DNA from 3 places in the Bombilactobacillus sp. ESL1187 genome. Region 3 is predicted to be linked to each of the others. Evidence: predicted binding sites of a transcription regulator. Region 3 holds the regulator's gene; each other region holds the start of a gene.
What was found. The regulator HrcA, encoded in region 3, represses chaperone genes, less so after heat shock. The targets are predictions, from matches to a motif close to TTAGCACTCNNNNNNNNNGAGTGCTAA.
Positions count from the first base shown of each region.

Region 1: clpP (ATP-dependent Clp endopeptidase proteolytic subunit ClpP) is a predicted target of HrcA. The motif match lies at 1,648-1,674, and genes of this name have one in related genera.
Region 2: groES (co-chaperone GroES) is a predicted target of HrcA. The motif match lies at 2,429-2,455, and genes of this name have one in related genera.

Region 1 covers NZ_JBYLTZ010000001.1:1,315,897-1,320,189, reverse strand. Annotated here, with positions in the region: gene AC3B5B_RS06125 (sugar-binding transcriptional regulator) at 1-402, opposite strand, end outside; tRNA gene AC3B5B_RS06120 (tRNA-Arg) at 554-625, opposite strand; gene AC3B5B_RS06115 (NADPH-dependent FMN reductase) at 958-1,512, shown strand; gene clpP (ATP-dependent Clp endopeptidase proteolytic subunit ClpP) at 1,696-2,283, shown strand; gene AC3B5B_RS06105 (5-formyltetrahydrofolate cyclo-ligase) at 2,333-2,914, opposite strand; gene AC3B5B_RS06100 (DUF4176 domain-containing protein) at 2,917-3,219, opposite strand; gene AC3B5B_RS06095 (CPBP family intramembrane glutamic endopeptidase) at 3,230-3,886, opposite strand; gene AC3B5B_RS06090 (YisL family protein) at 3,906-4,259, opposite strand.
Region 2 covers NZ_JBYLTZ010000001.1:359,289-363,581, reverse strand. Annotated here, with positions in the region: gene AC3B5B_RS01945 (LTA synthase family protein) at 210-2,141, shown strand; gene groES (co-chaperone GroES) at 2,491-2,775, shown strand; gene groL (chaperonin GroEL) at 2,839-4,293, shown strand, end outside.
Region 3 covers NZ_JBYLTZ010000001.1:26,870-31,162, forward strand. Annotated here, with positions in the region: gene dnaK (molecular chaperone DnaK) at 1-1,611, opposite strand, end outside; gene grpE (nucleotide exchange factor GrpE) at 1,639-2,247, opposite strand; gene hrcA (heat-inducible transcriptional repressor HrcA) at 2,259-3,335, opposite strand; gene ribF (riboflavin biosynthesis protein RibF) at 3,428-4,293, opposite strand, start outside.

The DNA.
Region 1 (4,293 bases), 1.3 Mb from region 3:
ATGTTCACTATCACCCGGTATGATTATAACTTGTTCAATTCCTAAAAAGGAAGCTAAACGCGTTGCAATAACGGAAGTATCATTTAACTTACCAATAACCACATCGAGGTGAGCAACAATCTCTTCGCCTTTTTCGGTTAACATCATCCCTGATTTAGAGGAGCTAATTAAGCCACTAGTTTTAAACAAATCTGTTTCCCGCCGCAAAACTCGTTCTGAAAGATCCAACTCACTTGCCAAGATCCGCCGACCAATTGGTTGCATCCAGCGAATTTCCTGCAAAATTCGATAACGCTTTCGCAGGGTACTTAAAAAATCTGGTGCAATGGCTTCGATCCAACCAAGTTCATCGTTGACTGACGATGCATTTGCCGTGGGACTAATTTTGTCCCTGTGTGGCATATTAAGACCCATCCAATCAAAAAATATATGTGAGTATCGTTTCCAACTCACAACAAGATTATAACAACTTAATTTTTAATTTGCAATAAACAAAACCACTTTTTTACAGAAAAAAATGGTTCATCACAAAATTGTAATGAACCACCAACTATGCGCCACCTGGGAGTCGAACCCAGATCCCAAGAACCGGAATCTTGTGTGCTATCCATTACACTAGCGGCGCAACACATGAAATATATTACACGACGAAAGAACATTTGGCAATACCTAAATAGATTTTTTATTAATTAGTTTCAACATTTTAACTGCAGATCTTACCTCATAGTAAAATGATAAGTTTCATTTTGGGTGCTTACTACTTAAATCTATTGATTAGTTTCAAATGATTTTGGAAAATAAATTTCAAGCACTAAAAATGGTGGACAAATCCATTAATAACGGCATTTTTAGCTTTGCAATGGTATCTAATCGTTCTTTTTCTTGAAGCAAAAAACTTTCTTTTCCAATAATGTTATGTATACTATGTTCTTGTAATAAAATTTGGGAGGAAAAATTATGACTAAAAAAATTGGAGTTATCGTCGGTAGTTTACGTAAGCAATCTTTTTCCAAGGCAATCGCTAATGCAATGAAAGAAATGTTTCCTGAAGGCTACGATGCACAATTAATCGATATCAGTGATTTGCCAATCTTCAACCAAGATTTTGAAGATGGTGAATTAGAAGAGCCAGCTAGTTACAGCCGTTTCCGTAATGATGTTAAAGACATGGATGCTATTTTATTCGTTACCCCAGAATATAACCGCAGCACGCCTGCTGTTTTAAAGAACGCCCTTGATGTCGGTTCTCGTCCTTATGGACAAAGCGTTTGGGATAGGAAACCTGCTGCAGTTGTTAGTGTTTCACCTGGTGCTCCTGGTGCTTTTGGTGCTAATCACCACTTACGCCAATCATTAGTCTTCTTAAACATGCCAACTTTGCAACAGCCTGAAGCTTACCTAGGCAATGTGATGAATTACCTAGATGACAATGGTCAAGTTAATAATGACAATACAAAGCAATTCTTACAATCCATTGTTGATGCATTTGTTGAATTGATCAATCGGTATTAAGATATACAATCGGAACTTTTTTCAAGTTCGCACATGAAGGACTCTTAGAGTCCTTTTTTTAATAATTAATTTATTACTATTAAGCAATCTGGAAATGAAGTCATGAGAGTTGACTTTTTTTAAATATATGATAAATTAGCAGAGTAATGTATAGAGTGCTAATAAGCAATAGGAGGCTTTTTTATGTTAGTTCCTACAGTTATTGAACAAAATTCACGTGGTGAACGTGCCTACGATATTTATTCTCGTTTATTAAAAGACCGCATCATTATGTTATCGGGCGAAGTTACTGATGATTTAGCTAATACGGTCATTGCCCAACTGTTATTCTTGGATGCTCAAGATTCTGAAAAAGATATTTATATGTACATCAACTCTCCTGGTGGTTCTGTAACTGCCGGTTTAGCAATTATGGATACTATGAATTTTGTCAAAGCCGATGTGCAAACCATTGCTATGGGAATGGCTGCTTCAATGGCTAGTGTCTTATTATCTTCTGGTGCTAAGGGCAAACGCTTTGCTTTACCAAACTCCACGGTCTTAATTCACCAACCTTCTGGCGGCGCTCAAGGTCAACAAACCGAAATTGAAATTGTGGCTGAAGAGATTTTAAAAACCCGCAAACGTTTAAATAAAATTTTAGCAGATAATTCTGGCCAAGATATCGAAACCATTGAACGCGATACTGAACGTGATAACTATTTAACCGCTCAAGAAGCTAAAGATTATGGCTTAATTGATGATATTATGACTAACAATTCAAATAAATAATTGGGCAAATTAATAATTACAAAAAACACGACCTGATGGCCGTGTTTTTTTATTCAATCACTTTACTAACACCTTGTTCAGTAATCACAAAATCAACAGGATAATCTAGCGACGTTACTGGTACTTGTGCGCTTTGCAACTGAGCAAAGCATAATGCCACTGTCATTGCTGTTAACGACTGTTGTTGTAAATAACGATCATAATAACCGCCACCATAACCCAAACGTTTGCCCACTAAGGAGCAAGTTAAACACGGTACAATCACTAAATCTAATTCTGCTGGAGCAATAATAGGCGCTGTGATTGGTGGCTCTAAAACTCCTAAAGAACTTTTTTGTAGTGCTCGTTGTCCTTGAAACAGTTGCGCTTGCATCCGATGTTGTGCATAAACTCGCGGTAAGGCTATCACCTTCTGCTCACTTTGCGCCACCTTAACCAAAGGCTGCGTCGCCAATTCTGAACCCACGGACCAATAAGTAAAAATCGTGTGACTCATTTGAAACTGTGGCAAATTAATTAACAAGTTCGTGATAACTTTGGTTGCTTGTTTACGATAGCTCGGTGATAGCTGCGCCCGCCGTTTTAAAAGTTCTTGACGTAACTGCGCCTTCTGCTGCTCAATTGCCGTCATAACTATAACGTACTCTTTAACTTAGGATAGCCACTTTGCGCCACCAATTGATCGTATTGCTGAGCAAATTCTTGTTCTTCTTGGTTACGATACCCTTCAAAAAGTACCTCTTTGATATCTTCTTGATTAAAAAAACAAAAATCTTCGGTTTCATCGACACCATTGGGATACAAAACACCCGAATAATCAAAATAACCAATTTGATTTTTCTTTTCTTCAAACAGTGCTGCACGGTTCACGATCATTAAGGGCGTTTCCTGATCACCCTTTAAGGTTACTACTGAGCCAATTGGTAAAATTTTCATATGATTCTCCTTACAATGATGCAATTAAATTATTCAAAAAATGTAAAGCAATGTTATAGCGCATATCGCCTTGATACAAAACATACGTGGTTGCTAACAAACAACCAGCTAAAATATAGGGAATGACTACTAAACTAAAAGCCGGAGCATGCATCAATCCAAAAATTGCACCTGACAAAACAATTGCTAAGACCGTTTGTCCATTATTTTTTAACTTTGGAAAAAAATATTTAAAAAATAATCCACGAAAAATGAATTCTTCGATAATGGGACCAAAAATAATCGTAAACAAGTTCAACATAATTGGCGATTTTTTAGCCAATAAATCCAGTTCTTGTTGATTAGCAGAGGTCGGAAACAAATTACTTAAAAGACCAATCAAGAACATTATAATAAATAAGCCGACAAAAGTAAGCCCCGCATGTTTGACAGGTGGCCAAGTTGTTCGCAAAGCTGGTAAGTGGCGGTATTTATTCCACAATGCAGCAATCAATGCTCCCATCAAGATGAACAATAAGACAAGCAGTAGGATCAATTCTAAGCTTGACACTTGTCGTTGCAATAAGGGGATAGCAATAGGCGTTTGCGCCAACGAATACAATAAAAAATAACCAACTAAAACTGCAATGTGCCGTACATTTCGTTGGCTACTTCTAGTTACTTTCATACAAAATAATCCTCACTTTTTAAAATAATGGAAAACCACTAGTGAGCCAAAAGCCTAAGGTAATGACAATGACAGCTCCCAATAGCATCAGCCATAACCAGTTACTAGTTAATTTATGTTGCTGCTTTTTCGCAAAAGCCATTTCAATAATTCCGATTAAGACCAACGCTGCCAAAAGTTTGATAATTGTTAATAATGGATGTTCATGCCACGGATAAGGTAACATGACTACTCCACTGATTAACAATACTAAATAACCTAGCCGCGCAATCATTGCCCATAATTTGGGATGTTGCCCATTTTTTCGTAAACCACTAATGACTGCAATTATTAAAATTAGTACGACAATTAAATGTAACCAAGGCCAGAACATCTAACTTCACCCTTTCCAATTTAATAACTTTTAT
Region 2 (4,293 bases), 330 kb from region 3:
ACTTTTTAATACTTAATATGAGGTTGTGACAAAAGCAATTTAGCTGCTAGTTACAACCTCATTTTTAAATATTTAATTTAATATTTTTTGTAATACCGCATTTTAACTGCTTTTGACTTATCGGCAAATTATGCTAGTAATATACCTATCTAAATTAGATTGTGCTAAAATTTAAAACTGTATTAATTTAAGTCGAAAGAGGATTTATTGTGCATAATCTAACTGTCAAACGCTTTATGTATTTTTTACTGCAAGTACTTTTAGTGTGTTTAATTGCTTACGGATTTTATTTTGAATTTCAACTAGCTTTAACCGGTAGTTTGACACACGGCTATCATGAGATGTTCTGGGAAATTAAGAATAATCCTGTCGTCACGCGAATCAACTGGTTTTGCCTAGTAGTTATTATAACGATGCTAATTGCGCTGTTAGGTGATTATTGGTGGGGAATATCCCTGAGCGTCATTATTTTCAGTATTATTTTATATGTGGACTTTAATAAAATTATTTCACGTTCTGAACCATTGTTACCTAATGATTTAAACATGGCTGGTCAAGCTGGTGGTTTAATTAAAATGGTCAGTTGGCAATCATTATTACTTTTAGCCATTGGCATTGTATTACTACTTGTAGCGGCCTACCTGTTACACAAAGTTACCAAAGGCTTGTGGTTAAAAAATCATCGGGTGCTGTGGCCGTTGAGAATTGGCTTTTTGGTGTTAGCAATAATAGCTTTAAGCTTGTTCTCACAAGCAGGAAATACGCGCTCTTTTGCTTCTAAACAATTGGCGAAGCATAATATTACTAATGTTGATCGTTCACAATTGGCCAATTATCGTAATCGGGGTACTTTAATTGGTTTTGTCTTTAATGCCCATTCTACGCCAATGATTAAGCCTGCTAATTATAGCGCGGCGACTATGAAGCAAATTACTAAACGTTATCAAAAAGGTTTGGTTAAAGCCAATCAAGGGAAAAAAGTTGGGAAAGTTAACATTATTTATATTTTAAATGAATCTTTAACCAATCCTTTACGGACACAGAAATGGTATCCCCTTGTTGGCAATAAAAATCCGATGCCTTATATTTCTAAGATGATTACGAATCCAACGGTCCAACAAGCTGGGGGCTATATGGTGTCTCCTGGTTTTGGTGGGGGTACGGCTAATATTGAATTTGAAGCCAATACAGGTTTCTCCAATTACTTTTTAAACAATACGCCCTATCAGGATATTTTACCTAATAAAAAATATTTTCCGAGTGTCATGCATTATTTAAATGATGCTGGCTATAATTCACAGGCCTACCATCCTTATGCCGGCACTATGTATCGTAGAAATCAAGCTTATCCAGCGATCGGTATCCATAAATTCCAAGATCAATCGAAATTACAGCATTTAAAGAAGTCACCACATGGTTTGTATGATACAGATGCCTCCGCCTATCCGAACTTTTATGCACAACAAAAAAAGTCTAGTCGCCAATTTAGTTTGATGTTGACGATGCAAAACCATATGCCTTATCAAGCAGAAATAGGTCCCAAAAGTTCTTATCAACTCCAGAATAAAGTAGCCGGAGATGCTGATAAGACTAAAAAATTAGAAGCTTATCTTCAAGAAGTTCACGATTCGGATCAAGCATTTAAGCAATTAGTGCAACATTATCAACATGCTAAGCAAAAAACGTTAATTGTCATGTATGGCGATCATTATCCTGGTGATGGTATTTATGATGATCTCTTCAATCAGAATACCTTGTATTCTCATGCAACGCCGTTTGTGATGGCGGCTAATTTTCCTTTACAGACGCATCATTATAATTACTTCTCGCCCAACTATATGTCCTTACAGTTATTGCAACAACTTAACTATCCGCAAACCCCGTTTTATCAATTATTGGAACAATTACAACAGCAAGTTCCAGTTTTGACCAAACCACTACAAATTTCTGGTACGGGCCAACAGAATCGAACCAAAGTAAGCAACGATACGTATGCGTTAACTGCTAAAAATGTTCACGGCCCTAAAAATGCTAAGTGGGATCAATCACGAGTTTATAAAGATTATCGGTTATTAGAATATGATATGACTTATGGTAAAGCTTACGCTAAAAAGGATGGTATGTTTCAAATTCCTCGCTAGTCATAGCTGAATCGGGTCAACAATTTGAAAACTATTTTGCAAAATTAATTATCTAATAATTGCATACGTGTCTTGAAAGCTCTTTATGCTCCAAATTTGATAAATCAAGTGAGTCGTCCATTACGGGCGACTTTTTGATTAAAAAAAGCAAAGGAAGATTACTAGATTTTGAGCCAATTAATGTGTTTTCAAAGCAATCTGTGCTACTGTAAAAAAGTAAGTTTTCCGAATATTTTTAAACGGAAATACTTGCATCTGGAAAGGAACATGTTATTATAGAACTTGTATTAGCACTATATAAAGATGAGTGCTAAGAGTGCTAAAAATGTTTTTATTTGGAGGGATTACTTTGTTAAAGCCATTAGGTGATCGTATTCTGGTACAAGTTGATGAAGAAAAGGAACAAACAGTTGGTGGAATTGTTCTAGCCAATAATGCTAAAGAAAAGCCACAAGTTGGTGAAGTTATTGCTGTTGGCGCCGGTGAACGGACACCAGAAGGTAAAACAATTGAATTAAGCATTCAAAAAGGCGATAAAGTCTTATTTGATAAATATGCTGGTTCAGAAGTTAAGTATGACGGCCAAAAATATCTCGTAATGCATGAAAAAGATGTCATGGCAATTGTTGACTAATTTTTGTAATTAATTAGAAATTAAGAACATAAAGTATTAAATAATAATTGAGGTGGCTGAAAAATGACAAAAGAAATTAAATTTTCAGAAGACGCACGGGCTAAGATGCTTGAAGGCGTTAATAAATTAGCAGATACAGTAAAAACAACAATTGGACCTAAAGGTCGTAACGTTGTTTTGGAACAATCCTATGGTTCTCCAAATATTACCAACGATGGTGTAACTATCGCCAAAGATATTGAATTAGAAGATCATTTTGAAAATATGGGTGCTAAATTAGTTTCTGAAGTTGCTTCAAAGACTAATGATATTGCCGGTGACGGTACAACCACTGCGACAGTTTTAGCTCAAGCCATTATTCAAGAAGGCATGAAGAACGTAACTGCTGGTGCGAACCCTGTTGGTATTCGGACGGGAATTGAGAAGGCTACTGCTACTGCTGTCGATGAATTGCGAAAGATTTCTCACGAAGTTAGTGGTCGTGATCAAATTGCTCAAGTTGCCGCAGTTTCTTCTTCCAATCAACAAGTTGGTGAATTAATTGCCGATGCGATGGAAAAAGTTGGTCATGATGGTGTAATTACCATTGAAGAATCAAAGGGTATTGAAACAACTTCTGATGTTGTTGAAGGTATGCAATTTGATCGTGGTTACTTATCACAATACATGGTAACTGATAACGATAAAATGGAAGCCGATTTAGATAATCCATACATTTTAATTACTGATAAGAAGATTTCTAACATCCAAGATATTTTGCCATTATTACAATCAATCGTGCAACAAGGCAAAGCTTTATTGATTATTGCTGATGATGTTGATGGTGAAGCTTTACCAACATTGGTTTTGAACAAGGTTCGGGGCACGTTCAATGTTGTAGCTGTTAAAGCACCTGGTTTTGGCGATCGTCGTAAGGAACAATTAGAAGATATTGCGATCTTGACTGGTGGTACTGTCATTACAGCTGATTTAGGCTTAGAATTAAAAGACACAACCATTGATCAATTAGGTCAAGCAGGTCGTGTAACTGTTACTAAAGACAACACAACAATTGTCCAAGGTTCTGGTTCCAAAGATGCGATTGATGAACGGGTTGATTTAATTAAGAAGCAAGTTAGCGAAACAACTTCTGACTTTGACCGTGAAAAGTTACAAGAACGTTTAGCTAAATTAGCTGGTGGCGTTGGTGTGATTAAAGTTGGTGCCGCTACTGAAACTGAATTAAAAGAACGCAAATATCGGATTGAAGATGCTTTGAATGCTACGCGGGCCGCTGTTGAAGAAGGCTACGTTGCTGGTGGTGGTACAGCTTTGATGAATGTCATTCCAGCTGTTGCCAAATTAGCTGAAGGCGAAACTGGTGATGTGCAAACCGGTGTTAACATTGTTAAGCGGGCTTTAGAAGCACCAGTTCGGCAAATTGCCGAAAATGCCGGCAAAGAAGGCTCTGTTATTGTTGAACATTTGAAGGCACAAGATAATGAAGTTGGTTATAATGCTGCAACTGACAAGTGGGAA
Region 3 (4,293 bases):
TGTAGCCTTCTTAATTTCATCTTCAGAAACTTTACCTTCTAAGTCTTTCAAAGTCTTATCAGTTGTAAAGATCAATTGATCAACTTCGTTACGCAGATCGGCTTCCTCTTTGCGCTTCTTATCAGACTCTTCATTTTCTTGAGCTTCTTTTTTCATCCGCTCAATTTCTTCATCGGATAAACCAGATGAACTCTTAATTGTAATCTTCTGTGATTTACCAGTGCCTAAATCTTTTGCAGAAACATTAACAATTCCGTTTTTATCAATATCAAACTTAACTTCAATTTGTGGGACGCCTCGCGGAGCAGCAGGAATATCTGTTAACTGGAACCGACCTAAAGTCTTGTTATCAGCGGCCATCGAACGTTCACCTTGTAAAACATGAATGTCTACTGCTGGTTGGTTGTCCGCAGCTGTTGAAAAGACTTGTGACTTGCTGGTTGGAATTGTCGTATTCCGATCAATTAACTTAGTGGAAACACCACCCATTGTTTCAATTCCTAAGGATAATGGCGTAACATCTAACAAGACCACATCTTTCACATCGCCAGTAATCACACCACCTTGAATGGCTGCTCCTAAAGCAACAGCTTCATCAGGGTTAATCGAATGATCGGGTTCTTTACCAGTCCATTGTTTAACTGCTTCTTGTACCGCAGGAATCCGGGTTGAACCACCGTTTAAAATAACTTTATCAATATCAGAACTGCTTAAATCGGCATCTTTTAAAGCATTTTGTACCGGAATCTTTGTCCGGTCAACTAAATCAGCTGTTAATTCATTAAATTTAGCGCGCGATAAAGTAGTCTGTAAATGCAACGGGCCAGCAGGGCCAGCAGAAATAAATGGCAAACTGATTTCCGTTTCACTCACACCAGATAAATCTTTTTTCGCTTTTTCAGCAGCATCTTTCAACCGTTGTAAAGCCATCTTATCTTGTGATAAGTCAATTTGATTTTGCGCTTTAAAGTCAGCGACTAACCAATCCATAATAGCATTATCAAAGTCATCGCCACCTAAATGGGTATCACCATTAGTTGACAATACTTGGAAAACGCCATCGCCTAATTCCAAAACGGAAACATCAAAAGTCCCACCACCTAAATCGTAAACTAAGACCTTTTCATCGGCATCACTTTTATCTAAACCATAAGCTAAAGCAGAAGCTGTTGGTTCATTAATAATCCGTTTAACATCTAAACCAGCAATTTTACCAGCATCTTTGGTAGCTTGCCGTTGTGAGTCATTGAAGTAAGCTGGTACAGTAATTACCGCTTCAGTAACTTCTTCACCCAAATATTTTTCTGCAAAGTTTTTAATGTATTGCAAAATCATGGCCGAAATTTCTTGTGGTGTATATTCTTTGCCATCAACATTGACTTTATAGCCAGCTTCACCAATGTGGCGTTTGATAGAAGAAATCGTATTCGGGTTGGTAATTGCTTGCCGCTTAGCCACTTCACCAACTTGTGTTTCACCATCTTTAAAAGCAACTACTGATGGTGTAGTCCGGCCGCCTTCTGGATTAGCAATAATCTTCGGGTCGCCACCTTCTAAAACAGCAACTGCTGAATTAGTTGTTCCTAAATCAATTCCGATAATTTTTGACATTAATTAAACCTTCTCCATTAAATTAATTTATTGTGCCACAACAACCATACTTGGCCGCAAAACGCGATCTTTTAATTGATAACCGGCCTGTAATACTTGCACCACTGTGTCTGCTGGATGCTCATCATCACTTGCTACTGTTTGCACCGCCTGATGAATCGTCGGATCAAATTTTTCATTCAAAGCTTTAATTTCAGTAATATCATTTTCCGCTAATGCTTGCTTCAAATGTTTTAAAACCATCTGCACACCAGTAATTAAGCCGTCATTGGTCTGATCGGCACTACTTGCTTGTAGTGCACGTTCTAAATTGTCAATTGATGGTAAAATAGCTGTCGCTAACTTTTGTCCATCATACTTAATTAAACTAGCCTGTTCTTGTTGATTATGCTTTTTAATATTTTGAATTTCCGCTTGTAAGCGTAACTCCTGATCTTGACTTGCTTTTAAATCTTTTTCTAATTTTTGATTAGCATCTAATAGTTTGTCTACCACTTCATCAGCAGCTGGCTTGGCTGTGGCTTGTTCATCCTGATCTTTGCTGGATGCCACTTTTTCTTGATCATTAGCAGTTGCTTTTTTTGCTGAAGCTTTTTCTGAAGGAAACTCTTCCGGATCTATTTCGGGTTTCGTCATAAACACGCCTCCTAACTTGAATTACCATTTAGTTCTTGAAAATAATCAATTAACCGCTTTGCCAATTCATAACGTAAAGAGGTAATTAAACCAATCACTTGTGAATAAGGCATATTAGTGGGACCTAAGAGGGCAATTAAGCCATCACCGTGAACGCCCACACTATATTTGGCGGTAATCAAACTATAATTATTCAATATTTGCGGCGCTAATTCAGCACCCAAATGGACCTTAATTCCTTGATTATTAGAATCATCGTCACTGAGATTCTGATCCATTCCCAAAAGCTTGGCTAAATTATGGTCACTGTCAAACAATGAATACAAACTCTTTAAACTGTCACTATTACGGGTATCAACGTAGTTAAATAAATTAGATTTACCGTCCACAAAGAAATGATCGGCGGCAACTTTATCTAAGATATCATCAAAAATTGACAAAAAACCATCTGGAGTCTGTAAATATTGTGCCACCAGTTTAGGAAAATCAGTCTTTAATCGCTTGGAAACCTCATTCAAAGTCTGACCTACTAATTGATCATTAATAATGCGTACGACCGCTTCCAAACGATCAGCCGCAATATCTGCTTCTAAGCGATACACTTGATTATAAACAGCTCCATCACTAGTTACCATAATAGCCATGACTTGACTGTTACCCAAGTCTACAATTCGAAAACCAGTTAAAACAGTATTATCACTCTCAGGTCCTAAAGCAATGGCCGTATAACTTGTCAAAGTTGAGAGAATTTTAGCGGACTGCGCAACAATCTCATCAATTTTGGTAAAGCGTTGTTTGGCAAAATCAGAATGAATGATTTCTGAAGTTTGCTCCGAAACATCTATCGGCGTTAACAGGTGATCCAAATAGTACCGATAACCACTATCTGAAGGCACCCGTCCTGATGACAAATGAATCTTTTCAATCAGACCCAAACTCTCTAAATTTGCCATGTCATTGCGAATAGTTGCCGAACTCACATGAATTGGTAACCGATCCATTAAAGCCTTCGAGCCAATAGGTTGCCCCGTTTCAATATATTGTTGAACAATTGCCTTTAAAATTGCAGCTTGACGATCAGTTATCAAACCAAATCACCTCGCTTTTAGCACTCTTGATATATCAGTGCTAACAATGTTAAATATAGCAAGCTATTAGCACTATGTCAAGTTAGTTGCTATTATTTTCTGAAATAATTTTCGGTAGCTTGCTGATCTTGTCGTAATTGCTGCACCAATGCCGGGGCGTCAGCAAATTTAATTTCAGGACGTAAATATTTTAACCACTGAATTTGGACTTCCTGACCATAGAGATCTTGATCAAAGTCTAAGAGATTAGCCTCTACTGTGACCGGATTATTGCCCCTTTTAAAAGTCACATTTCGGCCAACGGAAGTCATCGCTGGGAACCAGTCATCACCAACTTTGACTCGTGTGACGTAAACACCCAAGCTAGGAACTAATTGCTCTGCGCTTAAAGCTAAATTAGCTGTGGGAAAACCCAACTGCCGCCCCATTTGATAACCGTGAACCACTGGACCTTGGTTTTGGTAATTATAACCCAATAATAAATTAGCGTGTTGAATCTGATCCGTCTGTAACGCTGTGCGAATATTAGTAGAAGAAATTTTTTCATGATCGAAATTTAAAGAAGGAATCTCTACAATTTCAAAGCGTTGTTGGACTAACTGGCGTAAATACGTCATGGTCGCAATCTCTTTGGGGCCAAAGGTCCAATCAAAGCCGGCCACTAAAGTTGTAATATGCAAGCGCAACAAAAAATCTTCGACAAATTTTTGAGGTGCTAAATGCGCCAAAATGGGATTAAACTCTACTACATAGACAATATCTACTTGTAATTCTTGAAACAATTCTAGTTTGCGTTGAAATGGCGTCAGATACTGGAACGTTCCCGTCACTTTTTGCGGTTGATAAACTTCAATAGGATGGCGGTCAAACGTCAAAACTGCCGCTGGTTGTTGCCGCGTATGCGCCAGCCGTACTGCCGTTTTAATCACATTTTGATGACCGAGGTGCACGCCATCAA